4 regions of the Aquitalea aquatilis genome follow, and region 1 is predicted to be linked to each of the others. Evidence: predicted binding sites of a transcription regulator. Region 1 holds the regulator's gene; each other region holds the start of a gene.
The links. The regulator FNR, encoded in region 1, switches genes on or off when oxygen is low (the NO sensors DNR and NnrR bind a similar motif). The targets are predictions, from matches to a motif close to TTGATNNNNATCAA.
Positions count from the first base shown of each region.

Region 2: a site for FNR is predicted at 2,726-2,739, ahead of pflB (formate C-acetyltransferase). Genes of this name have one in related genera too.
Region 3: a site for FNR is predicted at 2,520-2,533, ahead of FAZ30_RS05725 (cytochrome-c peroxidase). Genes of this name have one in related genera too.
Region 4: a site for FNR is predicted at 2,327-2,340, ahead of ubiU (ubiquinone anaerobic biosynthesis protein UbiU). Genes of this name have one in related genera too.

Region 1 covers NZ_CP039731.1:418,260-423,110, reverse strand. The annotation lists gene FAZ30_RS02005 (RNA methyltransferase) at 1-305, shown strand, start outside; gene FAZ30_RS02000 (DUF1853 family protein) at 283-1,218, shown strand; gene FAZ30_RS01995 (flavodoxin family protein) at 1,215-1,673, shown strand; gene fnr (fumarate/nitrate reduction transcriptional regulator Fnr) at 1,807-2,553, opposite strand; gene hemN (oxygen-independent coproporphyrinogen III oxidase) at 2,666-4,072, shown strand; gene FAZ30_RS01980 (RrF2 family transcriptional regulator) at 4,194-4,664, opposite strand; gene hmpA (NO-inducible flavohemoprotein) at 4,754-4,851, opposite strand, start outside.
Region 2 covers NZ_CP039731.1:3,677,607-3,682,457, reverse strand. The annotation lists gene FAZ30_RS17200 (PQQ-dependent sugar dehydrogenase) at 1-856, opposite strand, end outside; gene FAZ30_RS17195 (hypothetical protein) at 1,054-1,599, shown strand; gene FAZ30_RS17190 (hypothetical protein) at 1,613-2,251, opposite strand; gene pflB (formate C-acetyltransferase) at 2,814-4,851, shown strand, end outside.
Region 3 covers NZ_CP039731.1:1,251,431-1,256,281, forward strand. The annotation lists gene FAZ30_RS05720 (methyl-accepting chemotaxis protein) at 1-839, opposite strand, end outside; gene FAZ30_RS05725 (cytochrome-c peroxidase) at 1,259-2,260, opposite strand; gene FAZ30_RS05730 (hypothetical protein) at 2,549-2,797, shown strand; gene FAZ30_RS05735 (hypothetical protein) at 2,790-3,008, opposite strand; gene FAZ30_RS05740 (hypothetical protein) at 3,286-3,600, opposite strand; gene FAZ30_RS05745 (slipin family protein) at 3,639-4,511, opposite strand; gene FAZ30_RS05750 (putative bifunctional diguanylate cyclase/phosphodiesterase) at 4,652-4,851, opposite strand, start outside.
Region 4 covers NZ_CP039731.1:589,835-594,685, reverse strand. The annotation lists gene ubiT (ubiquinone anaerobic biosynthesis accessory factor UbiT) at 1-281, opposite strand, end outside; gene FAZ30_RS02730 (U32 family peptidase) at 268-1,194, opposite strand; gene ubiU (ubiquinone anaerobic biosynthesis protein UbiU) at 1,250-2,266, opposite strand; gene FAZ30_RS02720 (SirB2 family protein) at 2,529-2,912, opposite strand; gene recC (exodeoxyribonuclease V subunit gamma) at 3,006-4,851, shown strand, end outside.

The sequences.
Region 1 (4,851 bases):
TGGCGATGGCAGTGCAGGTGATGACCTACGAGCTGTTCAGCCATACCGAGGTCGATGTGGAGTACCTGCGGCCGGAGAGCGAAACCGCCAGCCTCGGCGAGGTGGAAGGCTTCTGCCAGCATCTGGACCAGACCATGGGTGCCATCGGCTATTACCGTCGCCGCAACAGCGAACGCCTGATGCGCCGCATGCGTGCGCTATTCAATCGCTCCGGCATGTTGCGTGACGAGGTCGATATCCTGCGTGGCCTGATGAAACAGATCCAGCGCGTGGCAGATGGCCATGAGCACGACGGCGAGGCCTGAGCGCGGCTTTCATCTCCCTTACACGCAGCCGGCGCTGCGTGATCTGGCTTTTCTGCTGACCTCTCCTGCGCCCTGGGATAGTGGCCGCAATCTGTCGCCCGCGCAGTTGCTGGGCCCACAGGGCCATGCCTTGCTGGCGGAGCTGGAGGAAAATCCGGCACCGCTCTCACACTGGCTGGCGCAACAGCCTTGCCAGCGGCTTGGCCACTATGCCGAACGCCTGCTGGCTTTCTGGTTCCAGCTGGCTCCGCATATCGAACTGGTGGCGGCCAATGTGCCGGTGCGTGAGGCCGGTGGCCGCACCATCGGCGAATTCGATTTCCTGATCCGGCTGGATGGTGTGCCACTGCACGTGGAAACCGCCAGCAAATTCTATCTGCAGCTGGGACATGGCGCGGACACTCTGGTCGGTCCCAGCCTGCGCGACGCCTGGCCGCTCAAGGCCGCCAAATTACAGGAACAACTGCAACTGGCCCGTCATCCTGCGGCGGCCCGTGTCTTGCCGCCCGGTTTTGCCGGCTGTGCCAGTGCCGCGCGGCTGGCCGGCTGGTTCTTCTATGCCGGTACGCCAGCTGTCCCGGCTGCGCCATTGGCGCCGGAGCAACTGCAAGGCTGGATCAGTCCTTTGCAGCAGCCCTGGCCAAGCTTTTCCAGCGGAGGGCGCTGGATATGGCTATCGCGGCTGGGCTGGCTGGCCCCGGCGCGGGTAGAGCAGGGCATGGTGCGTGAGCAGGATAGCCTGCGCCAAGAGCTGTTGCAGGCGGCGGTACCACAGCTGGTGGCCGAATTGCTGCCGGTGGGGGATGGTTACTGGGAGGAAGTGGCTCGCGGCTTTGTGGTGCCGCCGGGCTGGCCGCAGCAGGACCGATTACAGGCCTTGCTGGCCACTATTGATGGCAGGCCCGCTCCATGAAACGGTTGTTGATTATCTACGCCAGCCAGACTGGCCACACCTTGCAATTGATCGATGCCTTCTGTCAGCCGCTGTTGCCGCTGTGCGCAGAACTCCACATCAGCCGCCTGCCAGCCGCGGAGGCAGGACTGGATGATTTGCTGGCTGCTGATGCCATCGTGCTGGCAACGCCGGAGAACTTTGGCTATATGGCGGGTAAAGTGAAGGATTTTTTTGATCGCACCTATTACCCGGCACAGGGGAAGACCGAGGGTCTGCCCTATCTGATGCTGGTGTCGGCAGGTACGGATGGTCTGGGAGCGATCCAGGCCATGCGCCGCATTGCCTGCGGTTATGGCTGGAAGGAAGTCTTGCCGCCCTTGCTGGCGCAGGGCGAGATATTGCCGCAGCATCGGGAGCAGGCCATGGAGCGGGGCGAGATGCTGGCCGCAGGCATGCTGGTGGGGCGCTGGTAGGGCAGGGCGGGCGGCTTAGCCGACCGGACTAGGTCTTCAGACGAATGGTCGGCCGTGCCAGTAATGCGCAAGATGCAAAAACACCGCAGGCTGCCGGCAAGCAGGGCTGCGGTGTTTCTGGTTGGCTGCTGCTTCAGACGCCGTTGGCGTGGGTGCAGCCGGCAATCAGGTCTTTCAGTGCGTCGGCCTTGATCAGCTGGATGTGCTTGTGATCGACACTCAGCCAGCCCTGCTGCTGGAACTTGGACAGCGTACGGCTGACCGTTTCCAGTTTCAGGCCGAGGAAGCTGCCGATTTCCTCACGGCTCATGCGTAGGATGAAGTCATTGGCAGCAAAGCCGCGTGTGGACAGACGCTGCGACAGGTTGAGCAGGAAGGCCGCCAGGCGTTCTTCCGCTTTCATATTGCCCAGGAGCAGCATGACGTTCTGATCGCGCACGATTTCGCGGCTCATCAGCCGGAAAAAGTGGTGCTGCAGGCTGGGAATATCGCGCCCCAGGCTTTCCATGCGATTGAAGGGCAGCTCGCAGACTTCGCTGTCTTCCAGGGCGATGGCGTCGCAGCCATGCACATTGGAAGAAATGCCATCGAGGCCCATCAGTTCGCCGGACATCAAAAAGCCGGTGACCTGTTCGCGACCGTCCTGGCTGGCGACGCTGGTTTTGAAGAAACCAGTACGCACTGCGAACAGGGACTTGAAGCCCTCGCCGCTGCGGAACAGGTACTCGCCGCGCTTGAGGCGGCGGCTCTGACGGATCACGGCGTCCAGCTGCGTCATTTCGTCGCGGTTCAACCCGATGGGCAGGCAGAGTTCGCGCAGGCTGCAGTTGGAGCAGGACACCTTCAGTGCGTGAATAGTGTGTTGGTTTTGGTCAGACATCGAGTGTTTTGTACAACCCTGTAAAGAAGCTTGACCCTTGTCAAAGCGGAATTCACACGTTTTCCGCAAATTTACCAGTCCACCTGACGTTTGACTATCAATACCCGACGACATGCACACCACCCATCCGTTTTCGCCCACCCACTGTGAGTTCGACCGAGCGTTGATCGAACGTCTTGATGGCTCTGGCCCAAGATACACTTCTTACCCGACGGCCGACCGCTTTACGCCGGCGTTTGGCGAGAAGGACTATAAACACTGGCTGAAGCAACGCCACCTTGGCATGCATCAGAACGCAATATCATTGTACGTTCATATACCGTTCTGCAACACGGTATGTTACTACTGCGGCTGCAACAAGATCATCACCAAAGACAAAAGCCGCGCTGATCGCTACCTCGACTATCTGGAAAAAGAGATCAAGCTGGTGGCCGCCTCACTGGGCTGTCGCGAAAAGCTGATCCAGCTGCATTTTGGTGGTGGTACGCCCACCTTCCTGTCCGATGAACAGCTGGACCGGCTGATGGGCATGCTGCGCACTCACTTCGAATTTTTGCCGGAGGGAGAATATTCCATCGAGATCGATCCGCGCAAGGTGGGTCGCGAGACCGTGCACCATCTGGCAGGTCTGGGCTTTAACCGCATGAGCGTGGGCATCCAGGATTTCGACCCGCAGGTGCAGCAGGCGGTTAATCGCGTGCAGAGCGAAGCCGAGACGCTGGAAGTGATCGATGCCGCCCGCGAAGCGGGTTTCAAGTCGGTCAGTGTCGACCTGATCTACGGCCTGCCGCTGCAGACGCGCGCATCGCTGAAAGCCACGCTGGACAAGGTGATTGCCATCAGTCCGGACCGGCTGGCGCTGTACAACTATGCTCATTTGCCCACGGTGTTCATGCCGCAGCGGCGCATCAACGAAGCGGATCTGCCGACGGCCAGCACCAAGCTGGATATCCTGCAGGATGCGGTAAAAAGCCTGGCGGATGCCGGCTATGTATTTATCGGTATGGACCACTTTGCCAAGCCGGAAGACGACCTGGCCATCGCCTTGCGCCAGGCCCGCCTGCAGCGCAATTTCCAGGGCTATTCCACCCATGCCGACTGCGACATGATCGGTCTTGGTGTCTCGTCCATCGGCAAGGTCGGCCCCTGTTACAGCCAGAATGAGAAGGACCTGGACAGCTATTACGCCGCGCTGGATGAGGGCCGTTTGCCGGTGATGCGCGGCATGGTGCTGGATCAGGACGACATCCTGCGCCGTGGCATCATCCAGGCGCTGATGTGCCGCTTCTCGCTGTCGGTGGAGGCCATCGAGCAGGTGCATGGCATCAATTTCGCTGAATATTTTGCTGAGGAACTGCCGGCCATCCGCGAATATCACAAGCTGGGCTTGCTGACTTTTGACGGTGATTTCCTGATGGTGGAGCCGAAAGGCCGCTTCCTGATCCGCAATATCGCCATGCTGTTCGACCGCCACTTGCGCGAGCGTGAAACCAAGGCGCGTTATTCCAAGACGATTTGACACCCGCAGTGCTGTTTTTTCCAAGGGAAAACCCTGAAAAAAACCGCGAAAAAAAGCCCGCTTGCTGCGGGCTTTTTGTTTGAAAAGTGATGGTTTTTTACAACAGTTTGCCGTGCTTGGATCAACCTTCCGTGGCGTTGTCCGGCAAGGGGAAGGGTTTTTGCTGCCGATGCAGCCGGATAATCGCCTCGCCGGTGGGGCTGGCGACGATATCGCGCAGGGTATAACCATCCAGCACGGTGAAAAAGGCTTGTAGGCCGACATCCAGCGCCGACTTGAGACGGCAATCCTGGCGCAATGCGCAAGGGGGCGTGGCACAGTCGATCAGGGCGGTATTGCCCTCCAGAATGCGGATGATGCCACCCAGCTGGTAATGCTCCGGTGGCTGGGCCAGTGCCAGGCCTCCGCCCTTGCCACGACTGGTCAGCAGCCAGCCTTGCTGTCCCATGAAATGCACCACCTTGACCAGATGGTTGCGCGATATTGCAAAGCGCTCGGCGATTTCGCTGATGGTAACGGCCTGTTCGCGATCGCGATGTGTCAGGTACATCAACACGCGCAATGCCAGATCGGTAAAACGGTTCAGTTGCATGGGCTAGAAGGGTAAAGGCGGTGCCGCGCAGGATACTCCGCACGGCCCACCCTCACAATGCGCTGCGGCAAACCACGTGCAGCAGGCAATCAGTCGCTGGCCATGGCGTTGGAGCCGAATACCTCCATGTGGATGCGGGTTGCTGCCACACCGCTGGCGCGCAGCTGTGAGCGCTGCTGTTGCATGA
Region 2 (4,851 bases), 1.1 Mb from region 1:
GCTGCGTAGTGCGGCAGTTGTAGCTGGGAAACTCCGGCGCGGCCACCTGCTTGTCGTAGCAGAAGGGCCAGCCATAGTGCTTGCCGGCCTGCAGCAGATTCAGCTCGTCGTGTGGCAATTCGTTGTCATTGGGCAGTTGTAGTTTCAGCTGAATGGCGTCGCGGCTGTTTTCAGCTTGCAAGACAATGCCACTGGCCGGATGCACACCCAAGGCCATGCTGTTGCGCAGGCCTCTGGCAAAGACGCCCAGATCGCTGACCTTGCCGTCTTTGTCCAGGTGATAACGCCAGACGACGCCGGCTTGGTCCTGCTCACTTTCCGGGCAGCGCTGCGCCGCCTGTTCGGCCGGGCTGGCGCTTTCGCAATTGTCCGATGAACTACCAATATTGACGTACAGATCGCCATTGCCGGCCAGGGCAAAGGTGGTGAGCGGGTGGCGCTGGCGCAGTGGCAGGGTGGCAACGGTTTCGCGCTCATCCGGCCGCTCGACTGTGAAGCGGACGATGCGGCCCACTTCGCCGACATAGATCTTGCCATCCGGCCCCTGTACTACCCCGTGCGGGCGGTCAAAGCCCTTGGCCACTACGCTTTGCTGCCAGCCGTTTGCGCTGGCGGCAAGTTGCAGCACCCGGCCTTGCGCGGCATCCCAGCGCACCATCTCCGTTACCAGCAAGTTGCCATTGGGCAAGATGGTCAGGCCGCGCGGCATTTTCAGGCCACGGGCAATCACTTCTGCGCACAGGCCGGGCAGGGCTTGCATGCCGGCGGCAGGTGGTCGGGCACACTGGGCGCTGGCCTGTGCTGACAGATAAAGCAGTAGCAGGGCGCTCAGGCTGGCGAGGCGGAGCTTGGGCATGGTATGACCTTTCACTGGTGCCGGGGCATGTCTGATTACAGGCGCTGCGCATTGTCTGGATGTCATGGCCGCTGCCTGTTTGCCGATTCTGACATGTCTGGCTGCGCGACGGGGTGTGCAATGGCGAGATAGGGCTTGCCGTGATTGTATTTGTAAATGATAATCATTGTTATTAACTGACGGTAAGGAGGCGTGTCATGCTGTGGTCCATCATTCAGCTTGCCGGAGTAGTCATCATGCTGCTGACGCGGCTGGCCTACCGTCCATTATTACAGCAGCGCACCTGCATGGTGGTGGGGCAGTGCATTTTGCGCTGGCCAGTGCTGGCTGGCATGCTGTTTGTGCCCTTGCTGGCCGCCGGCACCGGCTGGCAACGCTGGTGGCCGCTGGAACTGCCGCCGCTGGCGGCACCCGCCGGCAGTTTGTTGCTGGCTTACGCCTGCTGGTTGTTCTGGCGCAGCCAGCACGATCTGTTGCTGCAACCGGCTGGAGCCGCGCAGTGTCAGGGGGGTGTTTATCAACGCATCCGCCATCCGCTGTATGCCGCGCTGTGGCTGGCTGCGCTGGCTCAGTGGTTGCTGTTGCAGGACGGGGTGGCTGCCAGCGGCATGCTGGCCTTGCTGCTGAGCTATCGGGGCAGCGTGCGGCGTGAGGAGGGGGAAATGCTGCAGCGTGCGGGCAATGCCTATCGCCTGTACATGCAGAAAACCGGCCGCTTGTGGCCGCGCGGGCTGGCCGCCTGAGCGGCCACGGCACTTAGCGCTGGCCGGCCAGATTGCCCAGCATGGTGTTGATTTCTGCCGGACGGTATAGCGGTGGGCCACTGCGGTAAACGCTGAGTTTGCCCTGTTCGATCAGACCCACTTCCAGCTGTTTGCTGGCGGGGTCAAGCAGCAGATAGGCCATGTCCTCTCCCCCCTGATGCGGTTTGTTACCGCTGACAAACAATAGCTGGTCCTTGCCTAGCGGGCTGCTGACCTGCATGTTCTGCAGGAATACCGGCATCTTCTCACCCAGTAGCCGGCGGAGTGCTTCGGCTACCGCGCCTTTTTGATACAGGCCGATGTCCGCCGGATAACTGCCCACTTTTGCTTCCAGTTGCGGCCATTGCACGGCATTGGCCGATTTCCCCATCCCTTGTTGCACGGCAGATACCGCAAGGCCCAAGGCCGGATTGTCGGCCACCAGCTGGGCGGCCTGTTGCTTGGCCTCACCAGCAGCGGCACTCGCTTGTTGGCGCAGTGCTGCCAGCGGTGCGCTGGCTTCGTCCAGCTTGGCATGGGCGGTACTGATGGCGGCGGAAGCGGCTTGCTGCGCGGCATCGTTTTGCTGCTGGGTGCAGGCGCTGATCGCGAACAGGCTGGCGAGCAGGGTGGCAAGGTGAAATTTGTTCATGGTTATTCCTGATACTGTACTCATTTACAGAGCATTGTGCTGCTGCTTGGTTCCCGCCGTGGGCTTTTCCTTGCTGGCATGGGATAGGGGAGGTTGTCTGTTGTGACGCTGGATGGATAAGTGTTGTCGGGTCGGGTTTTGTTGATGAGTTTGGTAGTAAAACTACGCAATGCAGGCGGTCGCCTTGGTGGTTGAGATTGATATGTGAAATTCAATGTTTGAAAACGAACATTTTCTGATTTGTAATCATGAGTGCCTTCCTGTTGGATACTGGTAATTATCACGATATTTTGTGCTATAAACGGGTGCGGTTGCTGCGATGCATGCTGCAGTAATGCTTGAATGTTGACTGAGTTTGTTTTTTATCTTGTTGAAAAATATAAATAAAATTGCTGTGCCGGGTGTGGTGTTGCCAGATGGTAGATGACGCTTGCTGGTAGAATGTCCGGCTTCGCTGATCTGCCATGGCGGAGTTTGATTTACATCAATAAGCCGTTTTCGATAGTGAATGTAGTATTGTTTCTGTAGGGACAAGTTTCGGACTTCAATTCAGGAGGTAGTCATGGAAGCGATTGCTCACAATGCCGTACAGGCGGACCCGTGGCGGGGCTTTGCTGCCGGCAACTGGCAAAACCATGTCGATGTACGTCTGTTCATTCAGCTGAATTATCGGCCCTTTACCGGCGATGCCACTTTCCTGGCGGGTGCCAGCGAACGCACCCGCAAGCTGTGGGATGTGCTGGGTGAGCTGCTGCGTCAGGAGCGGGAAAAGGGTGTGCTGGATGTATCGGCTGATCGTGCTACCTCCATCACCGCGCATGACGCCGGTTATATCGACCAGTCGCTGGAACTGATTGTCGGCCTGCAAACCGACGCACCGCTGAAGCGCGCCATCATGCCCAATGGTGGCTTGCGCATGGTGGAAAGCGGATTGGCGGCTTATGGCTTCGAGCTGGACCCGGTAATCAAGGAAATCTGGGGCAAATACCGCAAGAGCCATAATCAGGGTGTGTTCGACACCTATACCCCCGATATTCTGGCGGCACGCAAGTCCGGCATCATTACCGGTCTGCCGGATGCCTATGGCCGCGGCCGCATCATCGGTGACTATCGCCGTGTAGCGCTGTATGGCACTGATTTTCTGCGCAAGGAGCGCCAGCAGCTGTTCCACGAGCTGGACGATGCCGTGTTCACCGAAGACGTGCTGCGCCAGCGTGAAGAGTTGTCCGAACAGTTCCGTGCGCTGGACGAGTTGCGCCAGATGGCGGCCAAGTATGGCTATGATATCAGCCGTCCGGCGGTCAATGCCCGCGAGGCGGTGCAGTGGACCTACTTTGCCTACCTGGCTGCAGTGAAAGAGCAAAATGGCGCGGCCATGTCGCTGGGCCGTATCGCCACCTTCCTCGACATCTATATCGAGCGTGACCTGGCCGCTGGTGTGCTGAGCGAGGAGCAGGCGCAAGAGCTGATTGATGATCTGGTGATCAAGTTGCGCATCGTGCGCTTCCTGCGCACCCCGGAATACGACCAGCTATTCTCCGGCGATCCGACCTGGGTGACCGAGTCCATCGGCGGCATGGGCGAAGATGGCCGTACCCTGGTGTCGAAAAACAGCTTCCGCTTCCTCAATACCCTGTACAACCTGGGGCCGGCACCAGAGCCGAACCTGACCGTGCTGTGGTCGACCAGCCTGCCACAGGGCTTCAAGGATTTCTGTGCTCAGGTTTCCATCGATACCAGCTCGATCCAGTACGAAAACGATGACAATATGCGCCCACTGTGGGGCGATGATTACGGTATCGCCTGCTGCGTATCGGCCATGCGCATCGGCAAGCAGATGCAGTTCTTTGGTGCGCGCGCCAATCTGGCCAAGGCCATGCTGTATGCCATCAATGGTGGCGTGGACGAAAAGAGCGGGGCGGTAGTGGCCTCCGGCTTTGAGCCCATCACGGCCGATGTGCTGGATTTTGACGAAGTCATGGCCAAGTTCGACAAGATGATGGACTGGCTGGCCTCGACCTATGTCAAGGCGCTCAACTGCATTCACTACATGCATGACAAGTACGCTTACGAGCGTATCGAAATGGCGCTGCATGACCGCGACATCCTGCGCACCATGGCCTGCGGCATTGCCGGCCTGTCGGTGGCGGCGGATTCGATGTCCGCCATCAAGCATGCCCGTGTCCACGTCATCCGCAACGAAGCCGGCCTGGCGGTGGATTATCGCATCGAGGGCGACTACCCGGCCTATGGCAACAACGATGATCGCGTCGACAGCATGGCAGTGTGGCTGACCGAAACCTTCATGAACAAGATCAAGGCTCAGCCGTGTTTCTACCGGAATGCCACGCCGACCCAGTCGGTGCTGACCATCACCTCCAATGTGGTGTACGGCAAGAAAACCGGCAATACCCCGTGCGGTCGCCGCGCCGGTGAGCCGTTTGCGCCGGGTGCCAATCCGATGAATGGCCGCGATGTGCATGGTTTCGTGGCTGCCGGTGCCTCGGTGGCCAAGCTGCCTTACTCCGCAGCGCTCGATGGCATCAGTTGGACGGCATCGGCTACTCCGGATGCGCTGGGGCACACCGCGCAAGATCGCA
Region 3 (4,851 bases), 830 kb from region 1:
GTTTGTGCCAGCTCTTGCGACGAGCGCTTCACCTGATGCGCGCCATCGGCCAGTTGGCCAAACGCCTGTTGCAGGCCATCCAGCAGCTGGTTGAAGGCACGGGCAGTCAGGCCGATTTCATCCTGGCTGCTGCTGTCGGCGCGCAGGCGGAAATCCCGCTGGCTGCTGACCGCCTCGATGGTGTGCTGGATGGAGCCCAGCCCGTGGCTGATGGTGCGGTACAACAGCAAGGCCAGCGCGCCGGTCACCAGCAGCGCCAGCGCCATCAGCCCCAGTGCCACGGCAAATACGGTCTGGTAAGTGCGGTCGTTGTCGGCCGCCAGTTGCTCGGCCAGCCGGTAATTGAACTTGGCATGCTGTTCTACTGCCTGCATCAGCTGAGTGGCGGTCTGGGCAAATTCGTTATTGGTCAGCGCTACCGCCTGTTCGGTCTGATTGCTGCGCGACAAGGCCAGAATCCGGCTGCGTCCCTCGCGATACTGCACCATCATCGCCTTGTCTGCGGCCAGCAGCTGGCGGTCTTCGTCGCTGGCGCTTGCATTGATCTGATAGGACTCCATCAGCGTGTCAAAGCGCTGGTCGGCATCGGCCAGGTTTTTTTCAGCCAGCGCTTTTTGCTCGGCCGTGGTGGCCAGCACATGGCGCAAGGTATTGGCACGGATATCTGCCACCGCCCGCAGGGTTCCCTGCATGACTTTCAGATCGGGAAAGGTACTGTTCCGCACATATTCGAAGCGCTGCTGCCCGTCATGCAGCGCGTGAATGGCATAGCCACCAACCAGCAACATGCTGGCCAGCGCAATCGACAAAGTCAGCAATAATTTTTTCGTGATGTTCATGATTTATCCCGAAATCAAAAAAGTAGTGACGGCTGGCCAGGTATAACGCATGTGCATAGCACCAGCTAAATCGTTTCAGCTTAGATAGTAGGGTAATTTTCAGCCATTTTAAAAGTGATCTTTACAAATATTTCGATTATGAAAATGACATTTTTGTTAAGTAAACAGCAGCGATAAGCCCTGGCAGGATCAGCCAGCAGTCGGTATGGGCTTCGCTAGCCGAGGCTGAGCGTCTGCCATCATCGGGCAGCGAGCCGGCCTGGGACTTGCGCCATATCAGTTACTACTTATTTTTTAGCGATAGTCAGGGTTGTGCGTGGCAAACACCTGGGTAGTGCTTGAAAAGCAAACAGGCCTGCCAACTCAGCAGACCTGTTGTCGTGTCAAGGCACGCAGCTGCCTGACGGGAGCAGAGCGCTCTAGTTGAATGGCGTCGGGCGCGGGGTGTTATTGCTGGATGCCGGCAGAATCGGCAGCACGACCTGCGGTTGTTTGCCGGTAAGGGTATGCAGGAAGGCGACAATATCGCCTATTTCCTGCTGGTTGAAGGCGCGGCCCAGTTGCAGCTTGCCCATGGTGGACACCGCGGCTTCCAGTGTCGGGGCGCCTGCATCGTGGAAATAGGGCGCGCGCAGTGCCACATTGCGCAAGGACGGGACCTTGAACGACATGCGGTCGGCATCGTTGCCGGTTACCCCCGCCCGGCCCTGGGCCGGATTGCTGGTCTGATACGGTGTTACCAGGCCCATTTTCTGGAAGGAATTCCCCCCCACGGCGGGGCCGTTATGGCAGGCCACACAGCCGGCGGTCTTGAACGTCTGGTAGCCGCGCAGCTCCTGCGTGTTCAGCGCCTTCTTGTTGCCCTTCAGCCACTGGTCAAAGCGCGAATCCGGCGTGACCAGGGTTTCTTCAAAGGCGGCAATCGCCTTGGTTACCTGTTGCATTGAGACATTGCGGTTGCCGAACACCTTGTCGAATTCATTGACGTAGGCCGGCATCGAACGCAGCACATCCAGCGCCAGCACATGGTTGGACGCCATTTCCTTGGGGTTGGCAATCGGGCCGCTGGCCTGCTCTTGCAAGGACTTGGCACGGCCATCCCAGAACTGGGCCAGGTTCAGGCTGGAGTTGAGCACCGAAGGTGAGCGGATAGGCCCTTGTTGCCAATGGTCGCCAATCGAGGACGTGAGATTGTCACTGCCGCCGGTGGACAGGTTGTGACAGGAATTACAGGAAATGAAACCGGATTTGGACAGGCGCGGTTCAAAAAACAGTTTTTTGCCCAATTCCACCATGGCCGGATTCTTGATGACTGGCTTGGGAATGGGCTGAATAGGTTCACTCTGAATACTGGGCGCAGCACTGGCAGATATTGCCAGCCACAGCGGAAACATCATGCCGATATATTTGATGAATTGCATTGCCATCTCCATTTGCGGTTGAAAAATGATTGTTGCGCGTAGCGAATCGAAAAATTTCATGGTGTGTCGGCAAATGTTCCGTGTAGCTGAATTATTCTATTGCGTCTTTTAAAACAGGCCATGGCGTATTTCATGGGATGGTCGGGATAATTGTGGGAGTTATCCCGTCATAAAACAGTATGAAATAAAGCCGCATACACGATGATTAATGCGTTGCCATGGTTGAGTGCCAAGATGGGGCAGTTTGAGATCGGCTGATTTGTCGCAGATCAAATAGCGCAAATCAAAATGCTGGTAGGTAAATTGATATTTTCAATTCATTTGATAGCCAAAAAATATCAGCATGCTTTATTTGGCAGCCGGAATATCCCCAGACCATTGCAGGGCAATGCCCGTGGTATAGATGGCTGCAGGAGAATGAACAGAATGGCAGTGCAGGTATTTACCACAGCAGGAATGCCGGGCAGGGCAGGTAAGGGCAGGGCAGGCGACATGCCAGGATCTGGCATGAGGAAGGGCGTAGCAGGAATTATTTAAAGAAAAACATGAAACCCAGCGTGAGCAGGATAAGCAGGCACAGCATGCTGATGCCGCACATTTGCTCGATGATGGCATCCATACAAACCATCATCCAGCGCGCAGCCTTGCTGCTGCTGCCCTTGCCGGAGACAGGGTGCAGCAGCGGTCTGGATATATTTCTTTGCCTGAAGGAAAACATTTCTTGAATACTCTTAACAATAATTGCCACAAGACAATAATTGTTAAATTAAAGCAAATCAAGATATTAGACAGTAAATAAGGTGTTAAGTAATGAAAATAACCATATGGCATTGTTTGGCTGGCTGGGATGTGCCGTGCCGGATTGCCAAGGCAAGCCGGTCTGGGGGAGGCCCAGAACAAGGCTCCAGGCAAGCACTTGCCCAGTTCTGCAGCGACGCTCCCGGAAAGGCATCATCCCTGCGCCAAAGCCAGTAGGGCTGGCTGCTCTGCAGCATGCTGGACGGCGTGGACCACTTACCCCGCCATCAGCACTCGCCCAGCCTGGGCTGATGGCGTTGCCTGTCGCTTTTTACCGCTTGTTCATGCTCGTAGCTCACCAGAATATTCATCAGCATGGTGGTCATGGCGGGTGTCAACATGGAAAAGCGCTGCGACCGGTAAGCTGCACTGATGGCGTGAAACAGCGTGCGGCTTTCGCCGGATAACTGACGCAGATCGCCCAGGGTAAACAGGCGGACATCGTAGCGAGAGCCCATCAGCAGCCAGAAACCCGCCAGCATGGCACCGTCCCGGCTGCCATCCATTGCATTGATCCGAGCCAGAATTTCGCTTTCCGTCATGTCCGCACCACCCTTTCTTCAAGAAGCCTGGGCATTGCTCATGCCGCCGCCGGCATGGCAGGGGCGACCGGCGGCAAGCTGCTGCTGGCGGCAATGCCCAGCGTCAGCATGGCGGGGTTCATGCTGTCCACCATGGTGCTGGGAATCAGGATGGTGGTTCCCCGCTCCTTGGTGGTCTCGTAAATGATGTTCATCGCCCGCAACTGCAAAGCCCCGGGCTGCTGCTGATAGATGCGGGCCGCCGCGACAAACTGGCCGGCAATTTCCGCTTCGGCTGCGCCCAGAATGATGCGCGCCTGCTTTTCGCGCTCGGCCTGCGCCTGACGGGACATGGCATCCTGCAAGGCTACCGGGATGGCCACATCGCGGACTTCCACCGAGCTGACGGTAATGCCCCACTCGCTGGTTTTCTGGCCGATGTCCGTGCACAGCTGCTGGTCCGCCGCCCGCCGGTCCGACAGCAAGGCGGCCAGCATGGACGAACCAATCATCTCGCGCAAAGAGGTTTGGGCGACACGGTCGATGGCTTGCTGGAAGTCGGTAATCGCCAGCGCGGCTTTCTGCGCATCGTGCACATGCCAGAAGATGACGGCGTCTACATTGACCGGCACCGTGTCGCGCGTCAGGGCCTGTTCGGCGTTGAAGGCGGTGGTCTGGATGCGCTCATCGATGATGGCGACCACGCTGTCTATCACCGGCAGGATGACAAACAGGCCCGGGCCGCGCACCCCCTGCAGCTTGCCGGCGCGAAGCACCACGAATTTCTGCCAGGTATTGGCCATTTTGAGCGACATGCCCGTCACCATGCCGGCCAGCCAGAAGATAGCCGCCAGCCAGGTGCTACCCAGCATGCCGATGCCGGCACCCGTGGCCAGCAGGCATAGAACAATGAAAAAGGTAATGGGGTTCACGCTGATGCTCCTGCATGGATACCGGCTATGCGCCGAAGGCAACCGGACGGGACATCATCAGGGAAGTGGCAGCGGCTGTCGGTGCTGCAGCATACATAGCGGGCAGATTCGCCGCCGGCGGCAAGCGGGTGGTCCGTGAGCTAGCGTTCTTGCCGCAGCGACGGCATGTTTTCCCATCTGCGTTCCTGCTGCCAATGCAGCATCCAGGCGCTGACGGCACTGGCCGGCATGGGGCGGGCGATGGCATAGCCCTGGCAGTAGTGGCAATCCAGCTGCAACAGCATGGCACCATGCGCCAGGGTTTCCACCCCCTCGGCAATCACTTCGCGGTTGAATGCTC
Region 4 (4,851 bases), 170 kb from region 1:
GCAAAGTCCGCCAGATTGGCCGACAGCCGCAGGTCTGGCGTATCGCCGACGCTGGCTACCTTGAACTTTTCCTCGTCGGCAGAAAATCCCAGCCGCATGCCGGCATCCTGCACGTGTACTTCAAAGCTGTGTCCGGCCAGCAAACTCATGTCGGCCGGCAGGATGTCGCGTTTTTTCAATTGATTCAGCGTGGTGACCAGCGCCCAGCAGGGCGGGGTGGCGGGCAGCCGGCCCAGCAGGCTGGCCATGGTGGCGGGCAGGGTCAGTTCAGGAATGCGCATGGGCTTCTCCAATGGCGGCAATGCCGGCTTCGCCACGCCAGTAGCCATCCACCAGGCGGCTGTCGGCGTAGGGCGCTAGGTCGATGTCGGGGCGCAGCGGGCTGTTCAGGGCCTGGATGGCTTGCTGGTAGCCGGCGACCACGTGCTCGGTGTGCTGCCACTGCGGGCTGATGCGTACCGCTTTCACGCCCATGGCGGCAATGTCGGCCAGGTGCGGCAGCAAGGAGTGGCAGCCGTCCGACATGGTCTGGATGCCGTTGATGGTGAGGAAGGCCTGCTGCTCGCGGGTATTCAGCCGCAGCCCGTCCGGATGTTCCAGGCAGCGGAACTGGCAATCGTCCTTGGACAGATTGTAGTGACGTGCGGTAAAGCAGCGGGCAGATAGCGCCAGTGGCAGGCGGCCCCAGGCGAACAGCTCGGTTTCGATATTCAAGCCTTTGCTGGAAACCTGCTGCAGCACGGCGGCCAGCGTGTCACGGTCCATTTCCACTGGCGGAATCCAGCGCCGTGCGCCCAGCGACTGCAGCAGGGCCAGGGTGTCGGCGTTGTAGATATTCAGGTGATGACCCGCCACAAAGGGTCGGCCTTGCTGCTGCGCCAGCCGGGCCGCGCCCAGGTCGTTGGCTTCCAGCTGCAAGTCGCCGTTTTCCACCAGCTTGCGCAGGCGGCGCAGGTCGGATTCGCTCTCGATCAGTGCCAGGCTGGACAACACCACCTGGCGGCCGCTTTCGGCCAGTTCCTTACCCAGGGCGATCCAGTCCTGGCCGCGCAGTTGCTGGCGGCGCGAGCAGACGGCTTCGCCCAGATAGATGGTTTCCAGCGGCCAGTCGGCGGCTTCGCTGTAAAACCGCAGGATATCGTCGCGCGACCAGTAAAACAGTACCGGCCCCAGCGTCAGTTGCAATGTATTCATATCAGCCCTGCTTGTTGGGCCGGCATGGCGTGCGAGCCTGCCGGCACGCTGTCATTCATTTCCATGGCCGGTTATAGGCACCCAGGGTCTGTTGCTGGCCTTCTGCCAGCTTGGACAATGCCTGGGTCCAGCCCGGTTTCACCGAGAAACGCTGCGGCTCGCGTCCGGCCGCATCCAGTGCTTCGCGCAGGGTGCGGGTGACTTGTGCCACATAGGCCGGGCTGCGCTGGCGGCCTTCCACCTTGATGGCGGCCACGCCGATATCGATGATTTGCGGCAGCATGGCCATCACGTTGAGGCTGGTGGGTTCTTCCAGCGCGTAATAGGTATCGCCTTCCACTTCGAAGCGCCCCTTGCACAGCGTAGGGTAGCCTGCCGGTTCGCCCTGCTGGTATTCGTCGATCAGGATGCCGTTCAGCCGGGCCCCCAGCGCCTGGCTGCCGTGTTCCCAGCGCACGAATTTGGCCGGGGAGCAGACGCCGTGGCTATTGGGCGATTCGCCGGTGGCATAGCTGGACAGCAGGCAGCGGCCTTCCACCATCACGCACAGGCTGCCGAAGCCAAATACTTCGATTTCCACCTGGGTGTGGTCGATGACCTGTTTCACCTGATCCAGCGTCAGCACCCGTGGCAGCACGGCGCGGCGGATATCGAACAGCTCTTGCGCCAGATTGATGGCTTCGTAATTGGTGGCCGAGCTTTGCACCGACATGTGCAGGCGCAGCTGGGGGTAGCGGCGGCGGGCATATTCCATCAGGCCGATATCGGCCAGGATGATGGCGTCCACGCCCAGATCAGCACCTTCGTCGATGGCACGATGCCAGCGGCTGATATCGCCGCCCTGGGCATAGGTGTTGATGGCCAGCAAGACCTTGCGCTCATGCTGATGGGCATAGCGTATGCCCTCGCGCGCGGTGCGGTCGTCAAAGTTCAGCCCGGCAAAGTTGCGGGCATTGGTGTCGTTTTTCAGGCCGAGGTAGACGGTGTCGGCACCGTTGTCCACGGCGGCCTTGAGGGCGGGCAGACTGCCCGCCGGGCAAACCAGCTCCGGCAGAGGTCGTGTGGCAGGCATGATGGCTTGGTGTCAGCGATTGAAACCGCCAGACAGTAGCAGAGCGCTGTGGCGCGGGACTTGTTCTGGGTCAAGGGGTGGGGAGTGGTGTGGGGGAAAGGGAGTGGCCTGGATGGCGCAGGCCATCCCCCAATATTGGCCAGCTGCCAGCAGCGGCGAACAAAATAGCGTAGCGCCCCTAAGGCAAGGTGCGCCAGCGCAGACAATACAAGCAGCACGGCAAGCAGGCGCAAGGCCGCAACAGGGTTTTTGTTCGCTGCTCTTACAGCGGCAGTACCAGCTTGGTTTTGGCTACCAGCACGATATAACCCACCACCAGCAGGGCGGCCAGCAGGGCCATGCTGCGTATCTGCTTGGTGCGGCCACGCTTGAGGGCGATGGTGCCCAGCAGCACATAGGCCAGCAGGCCGCCGATTTTGGCTAGCAGCCACGGGCTTTGCAGCACTGGCCAGCCACCCATCACCACCAGTGTCACCCCCAGCGCCAGCAGCAAGGTGTCGATGACATGCGGCAGGATGCGCAAGGGTTTGAGCGCCAGAATGCGCTGTCGATCCGCCAGCATCAGCCCGCCGCGCACGGCAAACAGCAAAATGGTGAGATAGGCCAGGCCCATGTGGGCATGCTTGATGATCAGATAGGGATACATGCGGATTCCTGAATGTTATGCCTTGGGCATCGCGTGATGGCGGCCAAAGGCTGATGGTACACTGACATCCTTGCTTTTAGCCGTGTTCCCGCCATGCTTTTTCTCTATCAGTCCAATCGTCTGGAGCAATTGGGTCAGCTGTATGCCGCCATGTTGCAGGCGCAGCCGCTGTCCAACCCCTTTGCCGCCGAAACGGTGATCGTACAGAGCCGAGGCATGGGGCGCTGGATGACGCTGGATCTGGCGCAGCAGTGTGGCATTGCCGCCAATATCGATTTTGTGCTGCCGGCAGCCTTTGCCTGGCGGCTGATGCAGAAAGTCATGCCGGAGTTGCCGCGCAAATCCTCGTTTACTCCCGAGGTGCTCAGCTGGCGCTTGCTGCAGCTGTTGCCCGTGCTGGAAGGCGAAGTATTTGCGCCCTTGCAGCGCTATGCCGCTGGTGGCGAGACGGCTGCTTTCGAGCTGGCCGGCAAAGTAGCCGACATCTTTGACCAATACCTGGTATTCCGCCCGGACTGGATTCGTGCCTGGGAGCGCGGCGAGCGGCTGGATCTGGGCGAGGACGAGGCATGGCAGGCTGCACTGTGGCAGCAGCTGGCCGTGCAGGACCCCGGCCGCCACCGCGTGCGCATGCTGGACGAATTCTTTGCCGAGCTGCGACCGGAGCATCTGCCGGAGCGCATTACCCTGTTTGGCATTGCCAGCCTGGCACCGATGTATCTGGCGCTGATCAAGCGCCTGTCCGAGCTGACCGATGTCTGCCTGTTCACCCTCAATCCCTGTGAGGCCTACTGGGGCGATATCGTCGATACCCGCCGCAAGCTCAAGCTGCGGGAAAAGGGCGACCTGTTCGCCACCGAAGGCCACCCGCTGCTGGCCTCGCTGGGCAAGCAGGGACGTGACTTTTTCGAACTGATTGCCGCCGATGCCGAGCTGGATGCCCGCCCGCTGTTTGCCGAGGCCACGGGCGACAGCCTGCTGGCTCGCCTGCAGCGCGATATCCTGCAACTGGACATGCCCGGCCATGATGGCCAGTGGCTGAGCCCCGACGATGCCTCCATCGAGCTGCATGCCACCCACGGTGCCATGCGCGAACTGGAGGTGCTGAAAGACCGGCTGCTGGCCATGCTGGCGGACGATCCCACGCTCAGCGCGGCCGACATCGTGGTGCTGACGCCGGACATCAACAGTTACGCTCCTTATATTGATGCGGTATTCGGCCAGCGCGATGATGCGCCCAATCTGCCTTATGCCATTGCCGACCGCCGCGTGGAGCGCGAAGAACCGCTGCTGGCCGCCATCGGCAATCTGCTGCACTTGCTGGATTCGCGTTTTGCTGCCGACCAGGTACTGGCCTTGCTCGACAGCCCGGCGCTATTGCAGCGCTTTGGCCTGACCGCGGAAGACCTGCCCTTCATCCAGGACTGGGTGCGGGCCAGTGGTATCCGCTGGGGGCGCGATGCCGCGCACAAGGCGGCGCTGGGCCTGCCGGCCGATCCGCTGTTTACCTGGCGCTGGGGGCTGGACCGCCTGCTGTTAGGCAGCATCCTGCCACCAGCCATGGCTGGTGATGACAGCGGCCTGTTCGGCGGGCTGTTGCCGCAGGCCGGTGCCAGTGGCCAACTGAGCGAAGCCCTGGCGCGCTTTGCCAGCTGTTATGCCGTGTTGGACGAACTGGCCCGCGATTGGGCCACGCCTGTCGCTGCGGCCGACTGGGCCGAACGGCTGTTGCTGGCCACCGACCGCCTGTTCGCGGTGGACGAAGACGGCGAACTGGCGCTGGAAGTATTGCGCGATGCCCTGCAAGAATTGGTGGACGATGCGGCGATGGCCGACTTTGCCCAGCCCTTCAGCCTGGCCGTGCTGCGCGACTGGCTGCAGCGCAAGCTCACCGTGGCCTCGCCGCTGGGTTTTCTGTCCGGCGGCATCACCTTCTGCG